4 regions of the Halomonas sp. LES1 genome follow, and region 1 is predicted to be linked to each of the others. Evidence: riboswitches for the same ligand, from Rfam matches in the RefSeq annotation. Region 1 holds a riboswitch; each other region holds the start of a gene.
What was found. Region 1 has a riboswitch for thiamine pyrophosphate ahead of RM463_RS03355 (3-oxoacyl-ACP reductase). Riboswitches for the same ligand answer to the same signal wherever they lie in the genome.
Positions count from the first base shown of each region.

Region 2: it holds a riboswitch for thiamine pyrophosphate, as region 1 does, so the genes downstream of both, thiO (glycine oxidase ThiO) here and RM463_RS03355 (3-oxoacyl-ACP reductase) in region 1, are expected to answer to the same signal.
Region 3: it holds a riboswitch for thiamine pyrophosphate, as region 1 does, so the genes downstream of both, tenA (thiaminase II) here and RM463_RS03355 (3-oxoacyl-ACP reductase) in region 1, are expected to answer to the same signal.
Region 4: it holds a riboswitch for thiamine pyrophosphate, as region 1 does, so the genes downstream of both, thiM (hydroxyethylthiazole kinase) here and RM463_RS03355 (3-oxoacyl-ACP reductase) in region 1, are expected to answer to the same signal.

Region 1 is NZ_JAVRGC010000001.1:700,857-705,850, reverse strand. Features, by position in the region: gene RM463_RS03395 (M18 family aminopeptidase) at 1-911, shown strand, start outside; tRNA gene RM463_RS03390 (tRNA-Met) at 957-1,033, opposite strand; tRNA gene RM463_RS03385 (tRNA-Glu) at 1,160-1,235, shown strand; tRNA gene RM463_RS03380 (tRNA-Gly) at 1,260-1,334, shown strand; tRNA gene RM463_RS03375 (tRNA-Glu) at 1,357-1,432, shown strand; tRNA gene RM463_RS03370 (tRNA-Gly) at 1,504-1,578, shown strand; tRNA gene RM463_RS03365 (tRNA-Glu) at 1,582-1,657, shown strand; tRNA gene RM463_RS03360 (tRNA-Gly) at 1,696-1,770, shown strand; TPP riboswitch at 2,029-2,122, shown strand; gene RM463_RS03355 (3-oxoacyl-ACP reductase) at 2,156-2,947, shown strand; gene RM463_RS03350 (LLM class flavin-dependent oxidoreductase) at 2,947-4,266, shown strand; gene RM463_RS03345 (sodium:solute symporter family transporter) at 4,384-4,994, opposite strand, start outside.
Region 2 is NZ_JAVRGC010000001.1:322,097-327,090, reverse strand. Features, by position in the region: gene ggt (gamma-glutamyltransferase) at 1-29, opposite strand, end outside; gene RM463_RS01625 (thiazole synthase) at 224-1,042, opposite strand; gene thiS (sulfur carrier protein ThiS) at 1,042-1,269, opposite strand; gene thiO (glycine oxidase ThiO) at 1,266-2,363, opposite strand; TPP riboswitch at 2,422-2,542, opposite strand; gene RM463_RS01610 (hypothetical protein) at 2,682-2,987, opposite strand; gene argF (ornithine carbamoyltransferase) at 3,068-3,994, opposite strand; gene RM463_RS01600 (Grx4 family monothiol glutaredoxin) at 4,159-4,503, shown strand; gene rnt (ribonuclease T) at 4,593-4,994, opposite strand, start outside.
Region 3 is NZ_JAVRGC010000001.1:841,330-846,323, reverse strand. Features, by position in the region: gene RM463_RS04130 (putative sulfate exporter family transporter) at 105-1,142, shown strand; gene tenA (thiaminase II) at 1,277-1,945, opposite strand; TPP riboswitch at 2,018-2,141, opposite strand; gene mdoH (glucans biosynthesis glucosyltransferase MdoH) at 2,183-4,096, opposite strand; gene RM463_RS04115 (glucan biosynthesis protein) at 4,083-4,994, opposite strand, start outside.
Region 4 is NZ_JAVRGC010000004.1:155,583-160,576, reverse strand. Features, by position in the region: gene RM463_RS11085 (serine hydrolase) at 1-114, shown strand, start outside; gene RM463_RS11080 (DMT family transporter) at 227-1,102, shown strand; gene thiE (thiamine phosphate synthase) at 1,143-1,757, opposite strand; gene thiM (hydroxyethylthiazole kinase) at 1,747-2,568, opposite strand; TPP riboswitch at 2,601-2,699, opposite strand; gene nhaD (sodium:proton antiporter NhaD) at 2,746-4,212, opposite strand; gene RM463_RS11060 (CBS domain-containing protein) at 4,347-4,955, shown strand.

The sequences.
Region 1 (4,994 bases):
GCTATCCCGATGGCCGTCTCGAGGGGCGTCTGCTGCATGTCGACCGCCCAGTGGCGATCATTCCCAGTCTGGCCATCCATCTCGATCGCGAGGCCAACAGCGGTCGTGCGCTGAACGCTCAGACCCAGATGGCGCCGGTGCTGCTGCAGGGTGGTGAGGAGGGCGACCTGCCGAGGCTGCTCAAGGAGTGGGTCTCGGAGCAGCACGCCATCGAGGCGTTCGAGCTGCTCGACTTCGAGCTGGGCTTTCATGATATGCAGCCGCCTGCGCGGGTGGGGGTCAAGGGGGAGCTGATTGCCAGCGCCCGGCTCGACAACCTGCTCTCCTGCTTTATCGGCCTGGAGGCGTTGCTGGCCAGTGATGGCAAGCAGGGTGTCGTGCTGGTGGCCAACGACCATGAGGAGGTCGGCAGCGCCAGTGCCTGCGGCGCCCAGGGGCCTTTTCTGGGAGATGTGCTGCGCCGGGTTCACGAGCGGCTCGGCGACGGCAGCGAGGAGGGCTTCATTCGGCTGATCCAGGCCTCGCGGATGATCTCCTGCGACAACGCGCATGCTCTGCATCCCAATTTCCAGGACAAGCACGATGCGGCCCATGGTCCCGCGCTCAACGGCGGACCGGTGATCAAGGTCAATGCCAGTCAGCGCTACGCCACCAACAGTGCGACGGCGGCGCTGTTTCGCGACCTCTGTCGCGAGGCCGAGGTGCCCGTGCAGAGCTTCGTGACGCGTGCCGACATGGGGTGTGGCAGCACCATCGGGCCGATCACCGCCACCGGGCTCGGTGTGCCTACCCTCGATGTGGGGGTGCCGCAGTGGGCCATGCACTCGATCCGTGAGACCGCGGGAAGTGAGGATGTGGCCTATCTGACGCGGGTGCTGGCTGCCTTCTGCAACCGCCCCGAGCTGGCTTGAGCACACAAAAAAACCCGGCGCCGATGGCGCCGGGTTGCGTGATTCTGGTGGCTACGCCCTGACTCGAACAGGGGACCCCATCATTATGAGTGATGTGCTCTAACCAACTGAGCTACGTAGCCAGCGGCGCGTACTCTATCCAGCGTTGGCCCCTCTGTCAACTGCCTGATATGGAAGGCATGCCAAGGCTTGACACTTGGCCGTGTGGTCGATAATATGCGCGCCATCTCGACGAGACGAGACATTGCGTCCCATTCGTCTAGTGGTCTAGGACACCGCCCTTTCACGGCGGGAACAGGGGTTCGAACCCCCTATGGGACGCCACTCGACTCATCAGATAACCGGAATGCGGGAATAGCTCAGTGGTAGAGCATCGCCTTGCCAAGGCGAGGGTCGGGAGTTCGAATCTCCTTTCCCGCTCCATCTTCTGAAAGGAAGATACAGCGTCCCATTCGTCTAGTGGTCCAGGACACCGCCCTTTCACGGCGGGAACAGGGGTTCGAACCCCCTATGGGACGCCACTTCTTCGACTGCAGCGTAGAGTCGTCGAGGTAGTGGTAGAAGTAGTAGTAGAACGAGAAGTACGAGACAGGCGGGAATAGCTCAGTGGTAGAGCATCGCCTTGCCAAGGCGAGGGTCGGGAGTTCGAATCTCCTTTCCCGCTCCATGCGTCCCATTCGTCTAGTGGTCCAGGACACCGCCCTTTCACGGCGGGAACAGGGGTTCGAACCCCCTATGGGACGCCAACTCGCTCTCGTCGTGCCAACAGTAGTACCGATATCAAGCGGGAATAGCTCAGTGGTAGAGCATCGCCTTGCCAAGGCGAGGGTCGGGAGTTCGAATCTCCTTTCCCGCTCCAATCGGTTTCACGCTACTGGCCAAGGCTCGCGTCAGGAGCTGGAGCGCCAGCCCGGTCGAATCTCCTTTCCCGCTCCAATCGGTTCTCCCTCTCTGAATTCTGATCATAAGCTAAGGCGCCAGCCTGGCTGATGATGTCTTGTCGTTTTTCGTATTTCACTCCAGAAGATCCCCTGTTTCCCCGGTCAGGCCAGGGCTCACTGCTTGAGCCGGAATGCCGGCCCGGCTGTTGCTGTCCGTCCGAATGCGCTATGGTGCCCCACTAGACACGGGGTGCGGCCATGGCCGCTGAGAAAATACCCGTCGAACCTGATCCAGTTCACACTGGCGAAGGGATGTCGGCCGGCTCCAGCGCGGCGCCCTTTGCCGCGTACCAAGGAGTCTTCATGGCCGTTTCCTCTCTCTCCATCGACCAGCAGGCCATCGATCAGCAGGTCGTGCTTGTTACCGGCGGTGCTCGTGGGCTCGGCGCTCATCTGACCCGAGCCTTTCTCGGGCAGGGCGCCCGGGTGGTGGTGAACTATTTCCAGAGTCGCGATGCCGCCGAGGCACTGGTGAAGGAGGCGCCGCAGCGGGTACTGGCCGTCCAGGCCGACGTGCGTGACGCCGAGGCGATCGAGTCGCTGTTCGAGCAGGCGCGTGAGCACTTCGGCACGCCGATCACCACCGTGGTCAACAACGCCCTGCCCGCGTTCACCTTCAACGGCGACGCGCGTCCCGACGCCGATGCCCTGGACTGGTCGCATCTCCAGCAACAGCTTGAGGGTGTCAACCGGGGAGCGCTGAACACCATCCAGGCGGCGCTGGCCGGCATGCGCGAGCAGGGAGGTGGACGCATCGTCAATATCGGCACCAATCTGTTCCAGAATCCCGTCGTGCCGTACCACGACTACACCGCGGGCAAGGCCGCGCTGCTCTCGCTGACCCGTACGCTCGCCAACGACCTGGGGCCCGACAACATCACCGTGAACATGATCTCCGGCGGGCTGCTGCGCACCACCGATGCGTCCAGCGCGACCCCGGAGGCGGTCTTCGACCTGATCGCGCAGAATACCCCCCTGCGGCGGGTGACCACCCCGGAGGAGTTTGCCGACGCGGCGCTGTTCTTCGCCTCCCCCTGGGCCAGGGCGGTCACCGGCCAGAACCTGATCGTCGACGGCGGACTGGTGAAAGGGTGATGAAGGCACGCAATCCCGACGAGAAATTGCACCTCAATCTGTTCGTGATGGGGTGCGGCCACCATCGCGCGGCATGGCGCCATCCCGACTCCTGCGCCGAGCGGCTTGGCGACATCGCCTACTATGAGTCCCTGGCCCGCACCGCCGAGCGCGGCAAGCTGGATGCGCTGTTCTTCGCCGATGGCATGAGCGCCGGCAGCGTGGAGGATGGCTTCCACTGGCACCTCGAGCCGCTGACCGCGCTCTCCGCCATGAGCCGGGCCACCCGGCGGATCGGGCTGATCAGCACGCTCTCGAGCACCTTCTACACTCCCTTCCACGCCGCCAGGCTGGTGGGCTCGCTGGACCACATCTCCGGCGGGCGAGTGGGCTGGAACGTGGTGACCTCGATGTTCGACAGCGAGGCGCGCAACCATGGCTATACGGCCATGCCCCCCCATGGCGAGCGCTATGTGCGCGCCGAGGAGTTCGTGCAGACGGTATTGGCGTTGTGGGACAGCTGGTCCGACGACGCCATCGAGCGCGATCGTAAGGGCCGCTATGCCGATCCCGACAAGGTGCGCCAGATTGACCATCACGGTGAGCACTTCCTGGTCGACGGGCCCCTCAACCTGCCGCGTCCTCCCCAGGGCAACCCGGTACTGGTACAGGCGGGTGCTTCTTCCCAGGGGCGCGATCTGGCGGCGCGCTACGCCGAGGCGATCTATGCTGTCGCCTACGACCTGGAGGCAGCCCAGGCCTACTACCGGGACATCAAGTCGCGGGTGGCGGCGGCCGGGCGCACCGCGCCGGTGCCGATCCTGCCGGGGCTCGTCACCTATGTGGGCGCTACCATGGAGGAGGCTCGAGCCAAGCAGCGCGAGCTGGACGACTGTCTGCCGGTGGAGGCCTCGCTGCGCCAGCTGGGACTGTTCATCGAGCAGGACTGCAGTGACTGGGAGCTGGATGCCCCGGTGCCGCCACTACCGCCGCTGACCGAGTTCCGTGGTCCCCAGGGGCGCTATGCCACCATCCTGCGCATCATCGAGACCGAGCAGCCCACCCTGCGCGAGCTGCTGGGGCGGCTCGCCGCCGGCGGCGGCCACTGCACCATGATCGGTACCCCGGAGAGCATCGCCGATGAGATGGAGCGCTGGTTCCACGGCCGCGGGGCGGACGGCTTCAACCTGATGCCGCCGTCGCTGCCCTCCGGGATCGAGGACTTCGTGGATCAGGTGGTGCCGGAACTGCAGCGTCGCGGACTCTTCCGGGAAGAGTACGAGGCGGCGACGCTGCGGGGGCACTTGGGCCTCGAGAGGCCGCCCGGCCGGCGCTCCTAGCGTCCAGCGCACCTGCTTTTTGAAACGCAAACGTCCCTCGAAACGCAAATGCCCTTCGAAGCGCTAACGTCCCAGAAACGCCAACGCCCCCTTCCGGGGGCGTTGGCGTGTGATCCCTTAGCCCTCGAAGCGTCGGGTGCCGGCGCTCAGAGCCGCAAAGTCGAAGCGTTGCTTCGCCGGCAGCAGCGCCAGGAGCGCCAGGCCCGTCACGACCGGCACGAAGGTGGCGAGCAGGAAGGACTCCATCAGGGTGTTCAAGGCGTCGCCCGGGGCCGGGAAGAGGAAGAGTCCGGCGACCAGGCCGCTGAGCGTGGCCAGTACCGCGGCGCGGCCGTCGAAGCGGCGGTTGAACAGCCCGAAGAATACCGGGAAGGCCGCCGCGCAGCAGAGCAGGTCGGCCAGCAGGAACAGGTAGAGCACGCTGTAGCCCTGGGCGGCCACGAAGGTCACCGGCAGTGCCAGCAGCAGGATCAGCCAGCGCGACAGTCGCATCAGCCGCTGGCCGCTGGCGTCAGGCAGCAGCCGTCCGCCATCCACGGCGATCATGCTCGAGGCGGCGCTGATGGTGGTGTCGGCGCTGCTCATGACCAGCGCCAGGCCCAGGAAGATCAGGCCCACGGCGAACCAGTCGGGAATGTCGGCGAGCAGCACGCTGAACAGCGCGACCGAGCCGTCACCGGGAAGGCCCAGCCCCACGAACGCCAGGCCGAACAGGCCCATCACGAAGA
Region 2 (4,994 bases), 380 kb from region 1:
GCAGGGGGCGTCAGAAAGCGAGTGCTCATTGTAGTGTTCCTTGTTTTGGTGAGCAGAGTGGCAGCCTCGTGTGTGGGGTACGCCGTTGGGTTCTGCCCTCATCGCCAGCCTGTGGCGATCGAAGGCAGGAACGATCGGCGGCCCCCGGGCCGCCCATTCAGTTAGGTTCGATAGTCTGCTGCTGTCAAACCGGCGAGCGTGATGACGCTCGCCGGTGGTCGTGTCAGGGGGTGGCGTGCCAGAAGGGCTGGCCCAGGGTCGGCGTGCTGGGGCTGGCGGTCTGGCGTCGCTCCATCAGGCCGGCGAGATAGGCCTCGCGACCCGCCTCGATGGCGCGGGCGAAGGCGGCCGACATCTGTGCCGGGCGACGAGCCTTGGCCACGGCGGTGTTGAGCAGCACGCCATCGAAGCCCATCTCCATGGCTTCCGCGGCCTGGGAAGGCGCCCCGAGGCCGGCGTCGATGATCATCGGCACGTCGATACGCTCGCGCAGGGTGCGCAGGGCGTAACGGTTCATCAGGCCGCGCCCGGTCCCGATCGGTGCCCCCCAGGGCATCAGCGCCTGGCAGCCCGCCTCCTGGAGACGCTGACAGAGCACCAGGTCGTCGGTGCAGTAGGGCAGCACCTTGAAGCCCTGCTCGATCAGTTCCCGAACGGCTTCCAGCAGGCCGAAGGGGTCGGGCTGAAGGTTGTAGTCGTCGCCGATGACCTCGACCTTGATCCAGGGTGTGTCGAAGAGTTCCCGGGACATCTCGGCGAGCGTGATGGCTTCCCGGGCAGAGCGACAGCCGGCGGTGTTGGGCAGCAGCTGGCAGCCGCTTTCTCGCAGGATCTGCCAGAAGGCATCGCCGTCGCCACCGGCGTCGCCGCCGCCGGGGTTCTGGCGACGCAGCCCCAGGGTCAGCATGGCGCAGTCGGCGGCCTCGATGGCCTCCTGCATCACCTGTGGCGACGGGTAGAGGGCCGTGCCAAGCAGGAAACGGCTGCTGAAGCACTCTTCATAGAGCACCAGCGCATCGTCATGGGTTGAGTGGGTGTGCATCAGCCGCCTCCTACCGGGGCCACGATATCGATACGATCATCCTCGCCGAGGGTGCGCTCGGACCAGGTGGAGCGCGGCGCGAAGGCATCGTTGATGGCCACGGCAACGCGACGCTCGCCATAGCCCCACGCCTCCAGGGCCTGCGCCAGGGGGGTGCCTTCGGGGAGCCGAGCGGGCTCGCCGTTGAGGCTCAGGGTGATCTCATGCATGGGGTCACTCGCTTTCACGATAGGGTCTCCTGTGGGACGGGGCCGTCCAGTAGGTCGGCGAAGGGCTTGTCACCTTGGCCCCGGATCTCGCTCAGCAGATGCTCCACCACTGCCGGGGCAAGCAGATAACCGTGGCGAAACAGTCCATTGGCGCTGATCAGCCCATCACTTAGGGTAACCCGGGGCAGGTTGTTGCGGAAGGCGGGGCGCAGGTTGACGCCCTGTTCGAGGATGCGCGCCTCGGCGAAGGCCGGTGACAGGGTATAGAGGGCGCTGGAGAGCTCCAGCGAAGACTGCAGCGATATCGGTGAGCGATCCTCGCTTTCGATGGAGGTGGCGCCGATCACGAAGCGCCCATTGGGCTTGGGGACCACATAGAGCTGGTAGCGCGGGTGCATCAGGCGCACCGGCCGCGTCAGCGTGATCTCGCTGGTCGTCACATGCAGTGTTTCGCCGCGCACGCCGCGCAGGGTGGGGTGGTTGGGCTTGGCGCCATGGCCACGGCAGTCGATCACCAGGTCGAAGCGGTGTCTTCCCGCCGGGGTGGCCACTTCGCCGGGATGCACTTCCACCGGCGTATGGGCATGGCACTCGCCGCCCAGCTCACGAATCGCCCCCAGCAACCCTGTCAGCAGCTCGCGGTTATCCAGGTGTGCTTCATCGGCAAGAAACAGACCGTGGCGAAAGCGGGTCAGATCGGGCTCCAGATGATGGATGGCGCTGCCATCCAGTTCCTGATAGAGGGCGCCTTCCCCCAAGGTATCGGCAAGGTCGCGGCGGAACTGGATCAGCTCGTTGCCATCCTGGGGATGGGCAACCACCAGGCTGCCGTGTTGATGCCATAGCCCGGGCGCCTGCAGCTCCTCTAACCAGGTGGGCCAGCGATCGAGAGCCATCTGCCCCATCTCATAGACACTGTGCTCGCTGACAACCGTTTCGGCCAGGGGAGCGACCATGCCGGCGGCGGTCCAGGCAGCGGCGGGCGGCGTATCCAGGTCGCCTGCATCGTAGAGGCTGACGGCATGGCCGTCGCACAGCAGGCGCCAGGCTGTCAGCCGGCCGAGCAGGCCGGCGCCGGCGATGGCGATGCGGCGTTGTGGGGTGGCGTTCATGAGGTGCATCCGGCGGTTGGCGGTGTGGAGATCAGACTGGATGCAGGGTAGGGGCGGGCTGGGGCACGAGCTTGTTCCCTCCGCAGGCATCAACCTGATCAGGTTCAACGGGTTCGGCCGTACCGATCTCAGCCCCTTGATACCGCATGACGGTGAGAGGGGCGCCCCGACAAGAGCTGCCAACATAACCAAGAAGGCCCGCCGACGCAATCGAGCGTCGGCGGGCCTTGGTCATTGATGTTCATCGCGCCTCTCCGGGGCATGGCCCTGGCGGCGACTGTGCTCCGCCGAGGAGAGGTGTTGCGGGTCAGGCTGGGTTCAGGCGCAGTCGGCGGCGCCCTCTCCGAACATGTCGAAGAGCAGTTCGCGCCCCATGCCGGTCAGCACGAAGCGGCGCTGGTCGTTCCAGGTAGCGGCCTCGCTGGACTCGAGTATGCGCTGACAGACCGACCATTCGTGGCTGTCGCTCTCCAGCGTTTCCAGCGCAGTGGGGTCGAGGCCACGATGGGGGACGGTGACGGTTTCGAGCACGTGGCCCTGGCGATAGAGCAGGGCGGCCATGTTGGCGAGGCATTGGCGCAGGCTGCGCTGCATCCCGAAGGTGTCGATCGAAGAGGTAGTCATGCGCCGCGTCTTCCTTGGTGGAAAGTGCTGCGGCGCAGTATACAACCTTGGTCGAATAAGACCAAGGTCTAGTAGTGGGGTTACGGCGCGTCGTGGACCTCGCCGAGGAGCAGGAACTCGATCAGTGCCTTCTGGGCATGCAGACGATTGCCTGCCTCCTGCCAGACCACGGCCCTCGGGTCGTCGAGCAGGGTCTCGCTGATCTCCTCGCCGCGATGAGCCGGCAGGCAGTGCAGGAACAGCACGTCCTGGTGAGCGCGATCGAGCAGTGATTCGGTGACCTGCAGACCGGCGAAGGCCGCCTCACGCTTGGCCTGCTCCTCCTCCTGTCCCATGGAGGCCCAGACATCGGTCGTTACCAGATCGGCGCCGGTCACGGCCTCGGCGGGGTCGCGCAGCAGGGTGACGCGATCGCCGGCGGCCTCGAGGATATCCTGGCGCGGCTCATAGCCTTCTGGGCAGCAGATGCGCAGCTGGAAGTCGAACTGGCGGGCCGCATTGATCCAGGAGTGGCACATGTTGTTGCCGTCGCCGATCCATACCGCGGTCTTGCCCTTTACGCTGCCGCGTAGCTCGGTCCAGGTCATCACATCGGCGAGCAGCTGACACGGATGGTAGTCGTCGGTCAGCGCGTTGATCACCGGCACGCTGCTGGCCTCGGCGAACGCCTCGAGTCCGGCGTGGGAGAAGGTGCGGATCATCACGATATCGACCATCTCGGAGAGCACGCGGGCGGTGTCGCCGATGGGCTCGCCCCGGCCGAGCTGGGTGTCGCGGGGAGAGAGGAACAGCGCATGGCCGCCGAAGTGTGCCATGGCGGTCTCGAAGGAGACCCGGGTGCGGGTCGAGGACTTCTCGAAGATCATCGCCATGGTGTGATTCGGGAAGGGAGTGTAGTTGGGCCCCTCCGCCTTGAGCGCGTTCTTTATGGTGATGGCGCGCTGAATCATGTTGCTCAGCTCTTCGGGGCTGGCATCCATCAGGGTCAGGAAGTGCCGAGTGGCCATGCGGTGCTCCTCGCAAAAGCGCTCATCCTAGCCAGCCGCCGGGGGATGCGCAACGCGTTGTGGATCAGTAGAATGGCTGTCACCAAGACCTACCGCCGGGATCAGGTATTGATCGTACCGGCATTCGCGACCTCTGTTGTCCGCTACACCCATAGGGAGACGCCATGAGCACCACCCTCGAGAACATCCAGCGCCAGATCGGCGAAAACCCGATCCTGATCTACATGAAGGGCACCCCGCAGCTGCCCCAGTGCGGCTTCTCCGCCCAGACGGTGCAGGCGCTGATGGCCTGTGGCGAGCGCTTTGCCTTCGTCAATATTCTGGATAACCCGGATATTCGGACCGAGCTGCCCAAGTACGCCAACTGGCCCACCTTCCCGCAGCTGTGGGTCGAGGGCGAACTGGTCGGCGGCTGCGACATCGTGATGGAGATGCACCAGAACGGTGAGCTCGAAACGCTGATCAAGGAAACGGCCGCCAAGCACAAGGACGACCAGCCGGAAGCCTGAAGCGATAAGCTAGAAGCCTGAAGAAAAACACCCCTGCAGCATGGCTGCGGGGGTGTTTGCTATGGGGCGGGCTTATGCTGCTTTCCAGCCTATGGCGCCTCTTCCATTCCCTGTTCGCGCTGGGTCTGGGCCCAGCCGCCGATCTCCTTGTAGCGATTGACCATGGCGCAGAACAACTCGGCGGTGCGCTCGGTATCATAACGAGCCGAGTGTGCCTCGCTGTTGTTGAATTCGATGCCGGCGGCTCGGCAGGCCCGGGCCAGTACCGTCTGGCCGTACATCAGGCCGGCCAGGGAGGCGGTATCGAAACTGGAGAAGGGGTGGAAGGGGTTGCGCTTGATGCCGGAACGGTTCACCGCGGCGTTGAGGAAGCCGTGATCGAACGCCGAGTTGTGGCCGACCAGGATGGCGCGGGTGCAGCCATGGGCCTTGATCGACTTGCGTATGGGACGAAAGATCTCGTTGAGCGCCTCGGTCTCGTTGACCGCCAC
Region 3 (4,994 bases), 140 kb from region 1:
AGCCGATGATTCCAATAATAAGCGGGACGCTTACCCTGTTGGGCGCCCCCTGTCGACAAAGGCGGCAATCTGGTCTGGCCCAGACCGCCGAGGGAGTAACTTTCATGTCCAGTCTCGAAGTCTCCAGGTTTTCCCCGACGCGTCTGATGGATGCCTTTCAGCAAAGAATGCCGGGTGTGTTGATCTGCATCACTATCGCCTTGGCCACGACGTTCATCGCCGATCACTATGGTGGTCCAACCCTGCTATACGCGCTGTTGTTCGGCATGACCCTGCACTTCCTCTCCGAGGAGGGGCGCTGCCTGGCCGGCGTTGAGTTCTCGGCGCGGACTATCCTGCGCCTCGGTGTGGCCTTGCTGGGGGTGCGGATCACCATCGAGGAGGTCGCCGAGCTAGGGATCGGCCCGGTGCTGACCGTCATCTGCGGAGTGGCCTTCACCATCGCCTTTGGTGCGGTCATGGCACGCCTGCTGAGGCTTGATCGCGATATGGGGCTGCTCACCGGTGGTTCGGTGGCGATCTGTGGGGCCTCGGCCGCGCTGGCACTGTCGGCGGTGATGCCGCGTAACGCTACCCATGAACGCAACACCATCATGACGGTGGCCGGCGTGACCACGCTCTCCACCCTGGCGATGGTCACCTATCCGCTGATTGTAGGGGTATTGGGACTCAGTGATACGGAAGCGGGGATCTTCCTCGGTGGCACCATCCATGATGTGGCCCAGGTGGTGGGTGCCGGTTACATGATTTCCCAGGATACCGGCGATGTCTCGACCTTCGTCAAGCTGCTGCGCGTGGCCATGCTGGTACCGGCGGTGATGGTGTTCATGTTCCTGTTTCGCCGTGAGCGTCAGGAAGAGGGGGGCGATCAAAAGGTGCCGATGCTGCCGAGCTTCCTGGTGGCCTTCGTCGCCCTGGTGATCGTTAACAGCCTCGGGTGGATTCCTCCGGTGGTGGTCGATGGCTTCACCGAGATGTCGCGCTGGTGCCTGGTCACTGCCATCGCCGCCCTGGGTATCAAGACATCCTTCCAGAAGCTGGCCGTGGTGGGCTGGAAGCCGGTGATCCTGATGGTAGCCGAGACACTGTTCCTGCTGCTGCTGGTGCTGGTATTTATCCAGACAGGCCTGGTAAGCCTTTAATTCGTGGCCCCGGTCGCCCGGCTACGGGCACTACCCGATACATTACGGGATGAGTAACAACGATCACGCCGGCCCCTGGGCCGGCGTGATCGTTTCATGGCACCGGATGAGACGGCGTCATGCTCAGAGAGGAGTCAGTCGGCGAGGTCCAGCCCCATCTGCCAGAAGTCGACCTCCAGGCGGGTGGCGTCGCGGAAGATGGTGGCCAGCTGCTCGAACCGCTCGGGCGTGACATCGGCCAGGCGGGCGTCGAGCCAGGCGATCTCGTCGTGCATGGCGGCCTGGAACTCGTCACTTGCATACATCTGCAACCACTTCTCGAAGGGGTTGTCCTCACCGCGAACGGTGAAGGGCTGCTCGGCCTGCCACTGGGAGATGACCCCGTAGCCGACCAGGCAGGGGGCCAGGGCCACATGCATGTCGAGCAGGTCGCCACGGTTGCCGGTATCCAGTACATAGCGGGTATAGGCCATGGTCGCCCGGGCTTCCGGCAGGCCGGCCAGGTCGGCCTCCGAGATGCCCCATTCGCGGCAGTAGTCGATATGCAGACCAAGCTCGACATCGATGATGGTCTTCAGGCCATCCAGGCTATGGCGCAGCTCGGTGATGTCGCGGCTCTTGTAGGTCGCCAGCGCATAGGCCCGCCCGAAGTGGATCAGAAACAGGTAGTCCTGCTTCAGGTAGTGACGAAATGCCTCTTCCGGCAGGGTGCCGGCGGCGAGCTGAGCCACGAAGTCGTGCTCGATATAGGCGCGCCAGTCGTTTTGGCAGGCCTGCGTAAGATCGCTGAATCGATAGCCCATCATGCCTCCAGTCAGGATAAGACATCCGGCATATGAGGTAGGGCGTAGGCGGAGGGTAGGGACAGAGAGGTGGCCTGGCTACCGCTTGATTCCTACGCCGGTACTAGCCGGGTCAGGTTCAACGGGCCTCGCCGTGGCGACAGTGATTGTCGTATGGCGATCTCAGCCGGTTCCACCGGCACCCCGTCAAGCGAAAGACCAGTCTAGCAGGTTGGTAGTTGACGAACATCTCTGGCCTCACTCATCCAGGGTAAGCCGCTTCCCGGTGGTCGGCGGCTCGGCCCTGTAGTGAATGAAAGACTGGGTTGGCATATCGCAGTGACGCTCTCTCGGCGGTGACGAGGGTTCGCCACCACGGAATATCTTCAGCGGCGGGGGAGACTCGCATAGCACGGGGGGCGGGGAGGTCTCGCTGGGCACCAGCAGCAGGCCCCGTCGGCGTAGCCCCCGGCCGAGGGACAGGCTGCTGCTCCATCGCACCAGCGGGGCGGCCAGCAGCAGGCCGAGCCAGACCGGGGTTAGCCACCAGAAGAAGGTCGGCGTGACCCACCAGGTAATGCCGGCCCAGAGGGCGCCGACCAGGGTGCCCGGCCAGGTATGGCGCAGGGCTTCGCGCCAGGGCAGGGCGCGCCCCTCCCGGGATTGAGGATCCCAGGTCACGGTACGCCCGCTGAGCACCTCGATCACGAAGCGGCTGTGGAAGAGCATCATCAGCGGCGCGATCAACATCGCGAATATGGCCTCCAGCAGGGCGCTGGCCACCAGTCGGGCGCGCCCGCCGTACTGGGCCGGGCTCCGTCTCAGGGCCAGGCAGACGCCCAGCACCTTGGGCATCAGCAGCATCGCCAGGGTGCCGACGAGCAGTGGCATGATCAGGTTGGGCGGGGCGATCGGCCAGTCGGGGAAGAGTTGGGCATTGGAGGTGAAGAAGTTGGGCTCGATCAGCGCACGCATCAAGGCGTCGATGGTGCTCACCACCAGGATCGCCAGCCAGATCAGCGAGGAGAGATAGGCCAGGGCGCCACACAGAAAATGCACGCGGCTGAGCATGTGCAGGCCGCGTCCCCCCAATAGGCGCAGGTGCTGCAAGTTGCCTTGGACCCAGCGACGATCGCGCTTGGCGTAGTCGAGGATCTGGCTCGGCATCTCCTCGAAGCTGCCGCCGAGGTCGGTGCGCATGCGCACCTCCCAGCCTGCGCGGCGCAGCAAGGCTGCCTCGACGAAGTCGTGGCTGAGGATGTCGCCGCCGAGGGGCGGCCGGCCGGGCAGCTCGGGCAGGCCCGCATGTCGGGTGAAGGCCTCGACGCGCAGGATGGCATTGTGGCCGAAGTAGTTGGCGGCGTCGGACTGCCAGAAGCTCAGCCCGGTGGCGAGCATCGGCGAATAGACCGCTGCGGCGAATTGGTTGGCGCGGCCGAACAGGCTATCCTGGCGGACCGGGATCGGCACCGTCTGCAGCAGGCCGAGGCGCGGATTGGCCTCCATCTGAGCGATCAGCTCGAGCACGGTATCGCCGCTCATCACGCTGTCGGCGTCGAGTACCAGCATGAAGTCGTAGTATCGCCCCCAACGCCGGCAGAAGTCCCCGAGGTTGCCGGCCTTGCGCCCGGCGTTGCTGTCGCGATGCCGGTAGTGGAGCCGGCAGTGGTCGGCCAGCCGCTCCTGCAGGGCCGCCATGACGGCCTTTTCATGCATCACGATGGTCGCGTCGGTACTGTCGCTGAGCACGAAGGCCTCGATGTGGTGCTCGAGGGGGATCGGCGACAGGTCGCGGCAGGTCGCCTCGAGGCCGGCAGCGACCCGCTCGACATCCTCGTTGTGGATCGGCATCACCAGGGCAGTGCGTGAGTGGACATCGCTGGGCCGTCGTGGCGACGACACTCGGGCCAGACTCAAGGGGTCGCGGCCGGCGAGGGTCAGCGTGAAGCCGATTATGCCGCTCCAGAAGGCGATGGCGATCCAGCCGAAGGTGATGCTGAACAGCGTCAGGATGGCGAACTCCAAGGGGGTCAGGCCCCCGACGTGGAGAATGCGGAACATCGTCCACATGCCTAGGCCCGTCGTGACGGCGACCAGCAGGGCGAAGACCAGCCGGCGGGTGCGACGCCAGGGGACATGGACCCTGGCGATCTCGGGCTCAGCGACGTTCATCGGGATACCAGACATAGCTCCAGGTCTCGGTCAGCGGTTCGCCGTGCAGGGTCAGCGCCAGGCGCATATCGGCCGGGGCATCGCCTTCCGGGGCAAGGCGGAAGGCGGCGCGCCAGGTCTCGCCATCCGGGAGACGCTGGACGCGCGGCTCGAGGATGTCGCCGCTGGAGGTCGTCAGTCGCACCGCCACTGGCTGGTCATCATCGAGCCCCTGGAGGGTAGGGCCCTGGAAGTCGACGATGAAATGGCGTCGGCTGACCGGAGGCGGGTCACTCTGTCCCGGGATGGCGCCCCATCCCTGGCGGGTGCGAATCACGTGGGCGAGCTGCTGGTGCGGCGGTGTGACACCAAGGGTGCGTAGCCGATAGCGGAAGGTACGCGACTGGCCGGCCTCGAGGGGGCGCTCGGGGACCCAGTAGGCGGTGATGTTGTCATTGGTCTCGCTGTCCGATGGAATCTCGACCAGCTCGACGTGTCCCTTTCCCCAATCGCCGAGGGGCGTCACCCACTCGCCGGGACGCGCCTCGTAGCGGGCTTCGGCGTCCAGGTAGGCGTCGAAGTGGCGTGGTCGCTGAACCAGGCCGAAGCCCTGCGGCGCGCTGTCCTGAAAGCTCGACAGATGCAGCGTCTCCGGGTTGCTCAGTGGACGCCAGATGCGCTCTCCACTGCCGGTCTGCAGGGCCAGGCCGCTGGAATCGTGGACCCGCAACCGATAGTCGTCGGACGGATAAGCGGCGATATCGCCGTGCATGAACATGCTCGTCAGCGGGGCCACGCCTAGCTTGGCAATGTCTTCCCGGGCGAACAGCCGCGCCTCGGTATCGACGACGGTCTGGCTCCCGGGGGCGATATCGAAGCGGTAAGCACCGGTGATGGAGGGGCTGTCGAGCAGGGCATA
Region 4 (4,994 bases), on a different contig from region 1:
CAATCCCTGTTCCGCGCTCGCCTGGTCAACCTCGACGAGAACCAGGCCTATCGCGCCTGTCGAAGCCTGGTTCGGGATGGCATCGACTGCATGGTGGTCAACGCCACCCTCTAGTTCTTGCCGTTCGTCTGCGAACCTTCTAGCCTTATCTCGATACCACCCCGTCGATCCCTGATCGACGGGGTGGTGCTTTTGTCATGCGGGACGATCGGGAAGGGGAGTCGCGATGTCTGAGTCGTTCAAGGGAATCGGCTTGATGTGCCTGGGGGTGCTCTGCCTGGCGCTGGGGGATGCCATCACCAAGTGGCTGGGCGAAGTGCACTCGCCGCTGCAGATCATCTTCTTTCGCACCCTGGTGTCGCTGCCGCTGATCGCGCTGATCGCGCGCTTTAACGGTGGCCTGCGTACCCTGAGCACTCGGCGTCCCGGTGTGCATCTGCTGCGTGGCCTGATCTTCACCGGCACCATGATCTGCTTCATGTGGGGGCTGACCCTGCTGCCCCTGGCCGAGACGACCGCCATCGCCTTCGCCGCCCCGCTGTTCGTCACCCTGCTCTCGGTACCGCTGCTGGGTGAGCGGGTCGACCGGCCGACACTGCTGGCCACCACGCTGGGCTTTGTGGGCGTGCTGGTGGTGGTGCGACCGGGTGGCGAGAGCTTCCAGCTGGGGGCCCTGGTGGTGGTCGGCGCGGCGGTCTTCTACGCGCTGACGATGATCACCGCGCGGCGTTACGGTAGCCGCGAGCACCTCTGGGCGCTGGTCTTCTACAGCACCCTGGTGCCGCTGCTGGTGTCTGCCACGACGCTGCCGTGGGTGTGGCAGATGCCGGCGCCCCTGCACTGGCCGGCCTTCCTGATGGCGGGCTTCCTCGGCGTGGGCGCGATGACCGGCCTGACCCTGGCCTTTCGCTACGCACCGGCCGCCCTGGTGGCGCCCTTCGACTACACCGCGCTGCTATGGGCGGTGCTGCTGGGGTGGTGGTTCTGGGACGAGGTGCCGGACCTCTGGGTCTTCGTCGGCGGCAGCCTGATCATCGCCAGCGGCCTGGCGATCGCCTACCACGAGCGGCGCACCTCGCTCGCGCGGCGCCCGACCGCCTGACCCAGGCATCAGGCGGGGCATGATTCAGTCGGGGCATGATTTAGTCGGGATAGAAGGCGCGCGCCGCGGCCTCCGGGTCCGGCATGCCGCAGATCGCCGAGATCACCGCCAGGCCCTGGGCGCCGGTCTGGCGTACCGCGGCGGCATGTTCCGCCTTGAGTCCGCCGATCGCCACGCTGGGCAGGGGACTGGCCGCCACCAGGCTGGCCAACCCTTCGAACCCCAGGGGGGCGGCATGGTCGTGCTTGCTCGGGGTGGCGAAGACCGGGCCAAGCCCCAGGTAGTCGAGACGCTCGACATCGAGGCGGGCCATCTGCTCCAGGGTCTGCACCGAGAGCCCCAGGATCGCCTGTTCCCCCAGTGCCGCTCGGGCCGCGGCCACCTCGCCGTCGTCCTGACCGATATGCAGGCCGTCGGCGCCGCTCTCCACCGCCACCGTCAGGCGGTCATTGATGATCAGCGGCACGCCGCTGCCGGCAAGGGCCGCCTTCAGTCGCCGGGCCTGGTCGATCAGCTCGCCGTCATCGGCATGCTTGTCGCGCAGCTGTATCACCGTGGCGCCACCGCGCACCGCGGCCACGACGGTCTTCTCCAGGCCATGGTCGGCGCACAGGCTCGGGTCGGTAACGAGGTACAGGGAAAGATCAAGGCGCATCGGACACCTCCAGGGTGGGCAGGGTGACAAGCTGGTCGTGGTCGAGGGCGTAGAGGGCATCGAGGAAGGCCACCGAAAAGCTGCCGGGGCCGCTGGCCACCTCACCGGCGCGGCGCCCCGCCTCGCCGTAGCAGGCGAGTGCCGCCACGCTGGCGGCGAAGGGATCCTCGGCCCCTGCCAGGAAGGCGGCCACCACCCCGGTGAGGGCGCAGCCCAGGGTGGTGACCCGGGGCATCAGGGGATGACCACCCGGCACCCGGGCCAGGTGCCGGCCATCGGTGACCAGGTCGACCTCACCGGTGACCGCTACCACCGCCGCGGTGCGCCGCGCCAGGGTGATCGCGGCCTGTTCGGCGGCCTCGATGGGGTCGCTGCTGTCGACCCCGCGACCGCCACTGCCCTGACGCTCCAGGGCGAGGATCTCCGAGGCGTTGCCGCGGATCACCGTCGGTCGATGTTCCAGCAGGCGCTGGCCTGCCTCGCGGCGATAAGCGGTGGCACCCACTGCCACCGGGTCGAATACCCAGGGCTTGCCCGCCAGCTGCGCGGCCTCGGCGGCCTCCTCCATGGCGGCCAGCCAGTGGGGAGAAAGGGTGCCGATGTTGATCGTCAGCGCATCGGCCAGCGCCGCAAACTCGGCGGCCTCCTCGCGGGCATGCACCATGGCCGGCGAGGCGCCCAGTGCCAGCAGCACATTGGCCATGGGATTCATGGCCACCAGATTGGTGATGTTGTGAATCAGCGGCGCCCGCTCGCGCAGGCGTACCAGGTGGGCGGCGGGGTCGATCGGTCCGCGGATGGCGGTAGTCATCATTCCTCCCGGGCGCGGGAGGTGCAGTCGCCGGGGTGGGCTGCACGACTCCCTACGCCGGCATGATCCGGGTCAGGTTCCAAGGGTGCGTCTCAACCGCGGTGGATGCCGCGGCGCCCCTGTCGTGGGCATCACTATCCCTGCCCCGGATAAGCCTGTAAAGCCCGTGCATCGATCTTAAAACAGGGAGTGATTGATCATCAGGTGCGTCGCCACGCTGGCCGCATAGCCCAGGGCGATGGCGGGCGCCCAGCGTAGATGGCCGGCAAAGGTGTAGATCCCGCGAGCCTGTCCCATCAGCGCCACGCCGGCGGCGGAGCCCATGGAGAGCAGGCTGCCACCGACACCGGCGGTCAGGGTGATCAGTAGCCAATGGCCCTCGGACATGTCGGGTGCCATGGAGAGCACGGCGAACATCACCGGAATGTTGTCGACGACCGCCGAGACGATGCCCAGCACGATGTTGGCCCACAGTGGGTTCCAGCCACCGTAGAGCGTCTCCGAGAGAAGTGCCAGGTAGCCCATGAAGCCCAGTCCGCCCACGCACATCACCACGCCATAGAAGAACAGCAGGGTGTCCCACTCGGCGCGGGCGATACGGCTGAAGATATCGAAGGGCACCACGCTGCCGAGCTGCTCCAGCTTCTTCCAGTCACCGCGCTGGGCATAACGGGTGCGCTTCCTGTCCAGTGAACGTGGCAGGCTGCGGCGCAGGAAGTAACCGAAGAACTGCAGCAGGCCCAGGCCGAACATCATGCCCATGGCCGGCGGCAGGCTGAGCACCGAGTGGCACAGCACCGAGATGGCCACGGTGAGCAGGAACAGCAGGATGATGCGCCGCGCACCACGCTTGAGCCACACCTCCTCGGTGAGGGTCGGAGGCTTGCGGTTGCGAATGAAGAAGTTCATTACCAGCGCCGGTACCAGGAAGTTGACCAGCGAAGGTGCCAGCAGCTGGAAGAAGGCGCCGAAGGGTAGCTGGCCGGCCTGCCACACCATCAGCGTGGTGATGTCGCCGAACGGGCTGAAGGCGCCCCCGGCGTTCGATGCCACCACCACATTGATGCAGCAGAGCCGGATGAAGCGGTCGTCGCCCTCGGCCACCTTGAGCACCACGGCGCACATCAACATGGCGGTGGTCATGTTGTTGGCGATGGCCGAGATCCAGAAGGCGAGGCAGCCGGTGATCCAGAACAGGCTGCGGTAGCTGAACCCCTTGCGTACCAGCCAGGCGCGCAGCGCATCGAATACCCGGCGCTCCTCCAGGGCGTTGATATAGGTCATCGCAACCAGCAGGAAGAGCAGCAGTTCGGTGTATTCGAGCAGCGTTTCGCGAAAGGCCGTCTCGGCCTGTTGGGGCAGTCCGGCACTGGTGTAGGCCCAGGCCACCAGCGCCCAGATCAGGCCGGCGGCGACCAGCACCGGCTTCGACTTGCGCATGTGCAGCAGCTCTTCGGACATGACCAGGGCGTAGGCGAGCACGAAGAGTGCCACCGAGATCACGCCGACCCCTGAGCCAGTGAGATCGAGGGGGCCGGCGCTGGCCATGGCAAGAGAGGGTATGGCCAGGCAGCAAAAACCAAGAAACAGAAACGCGCCGAGGCGGTAAGGCGCTTGGCGGAGGGCGTTCAGGGGAGATGTCATGGTGGCAGTGAAGCGTCGAGGAAGAGGGGGCAGCATGATAGCTGTTCTAGCCTTAAGGCTGCCTTAAGGGAGTCCTGTGAATGTAAATAAATGAATGCCGGTGGTACCCATTTACCCCGCACAGGAGTAATCCCATGAACCAGTTACACGCTTCCTTCATGCCTCTCAGTCGGCTCGAGGCAGCCCCGCGGCTGGCTACCCCTGCCCGGGATGGGTTCAGCGTATTGAATCCTGCCCTCGAGATGCTCACGGACTTCTTGCGGGTGGCTCCCCGCACGATTCGGGCCGATGCCGATGTCAATGAGGCCCACTTGATGATGCGCCATGGTGGATTTCGCCTGCTATTGGTCACCGATGATCAGCAGTGTTGCATCGGCGTGCTGGCAGCCCGTGAGGTCATTGGTGGTCGTCGCATCACGCTTGCCCAGCAACAGCATGGTCTCTCGAGCGATGAGGTGACCGTGGGCATGATCATGACACCCTGGCAGAAGCTCTCGGCCATGCCGCTGGAGCAGCTTGCCACTTTAACCATTGGCGACCTGCTGCTATCACTGGAATCGATGACCGACCAGCACCTGCTGGTGACCGAGCGCGATCAGCAGGGAAGCCTGCGAATTCGTGGCCTGGTCTCGGCGGCTGATATTCGACGGGCCGTCGGGCGGACGGAGAGCGCAACGCCAGAGGTGGCAACGGCGAATAGCTTTGCAGATACCTACAGGATGATGATGGGACATGATCTGTGAGGCAGTGGATGACCTTGGCACAGGCCATGTCGCGATAGG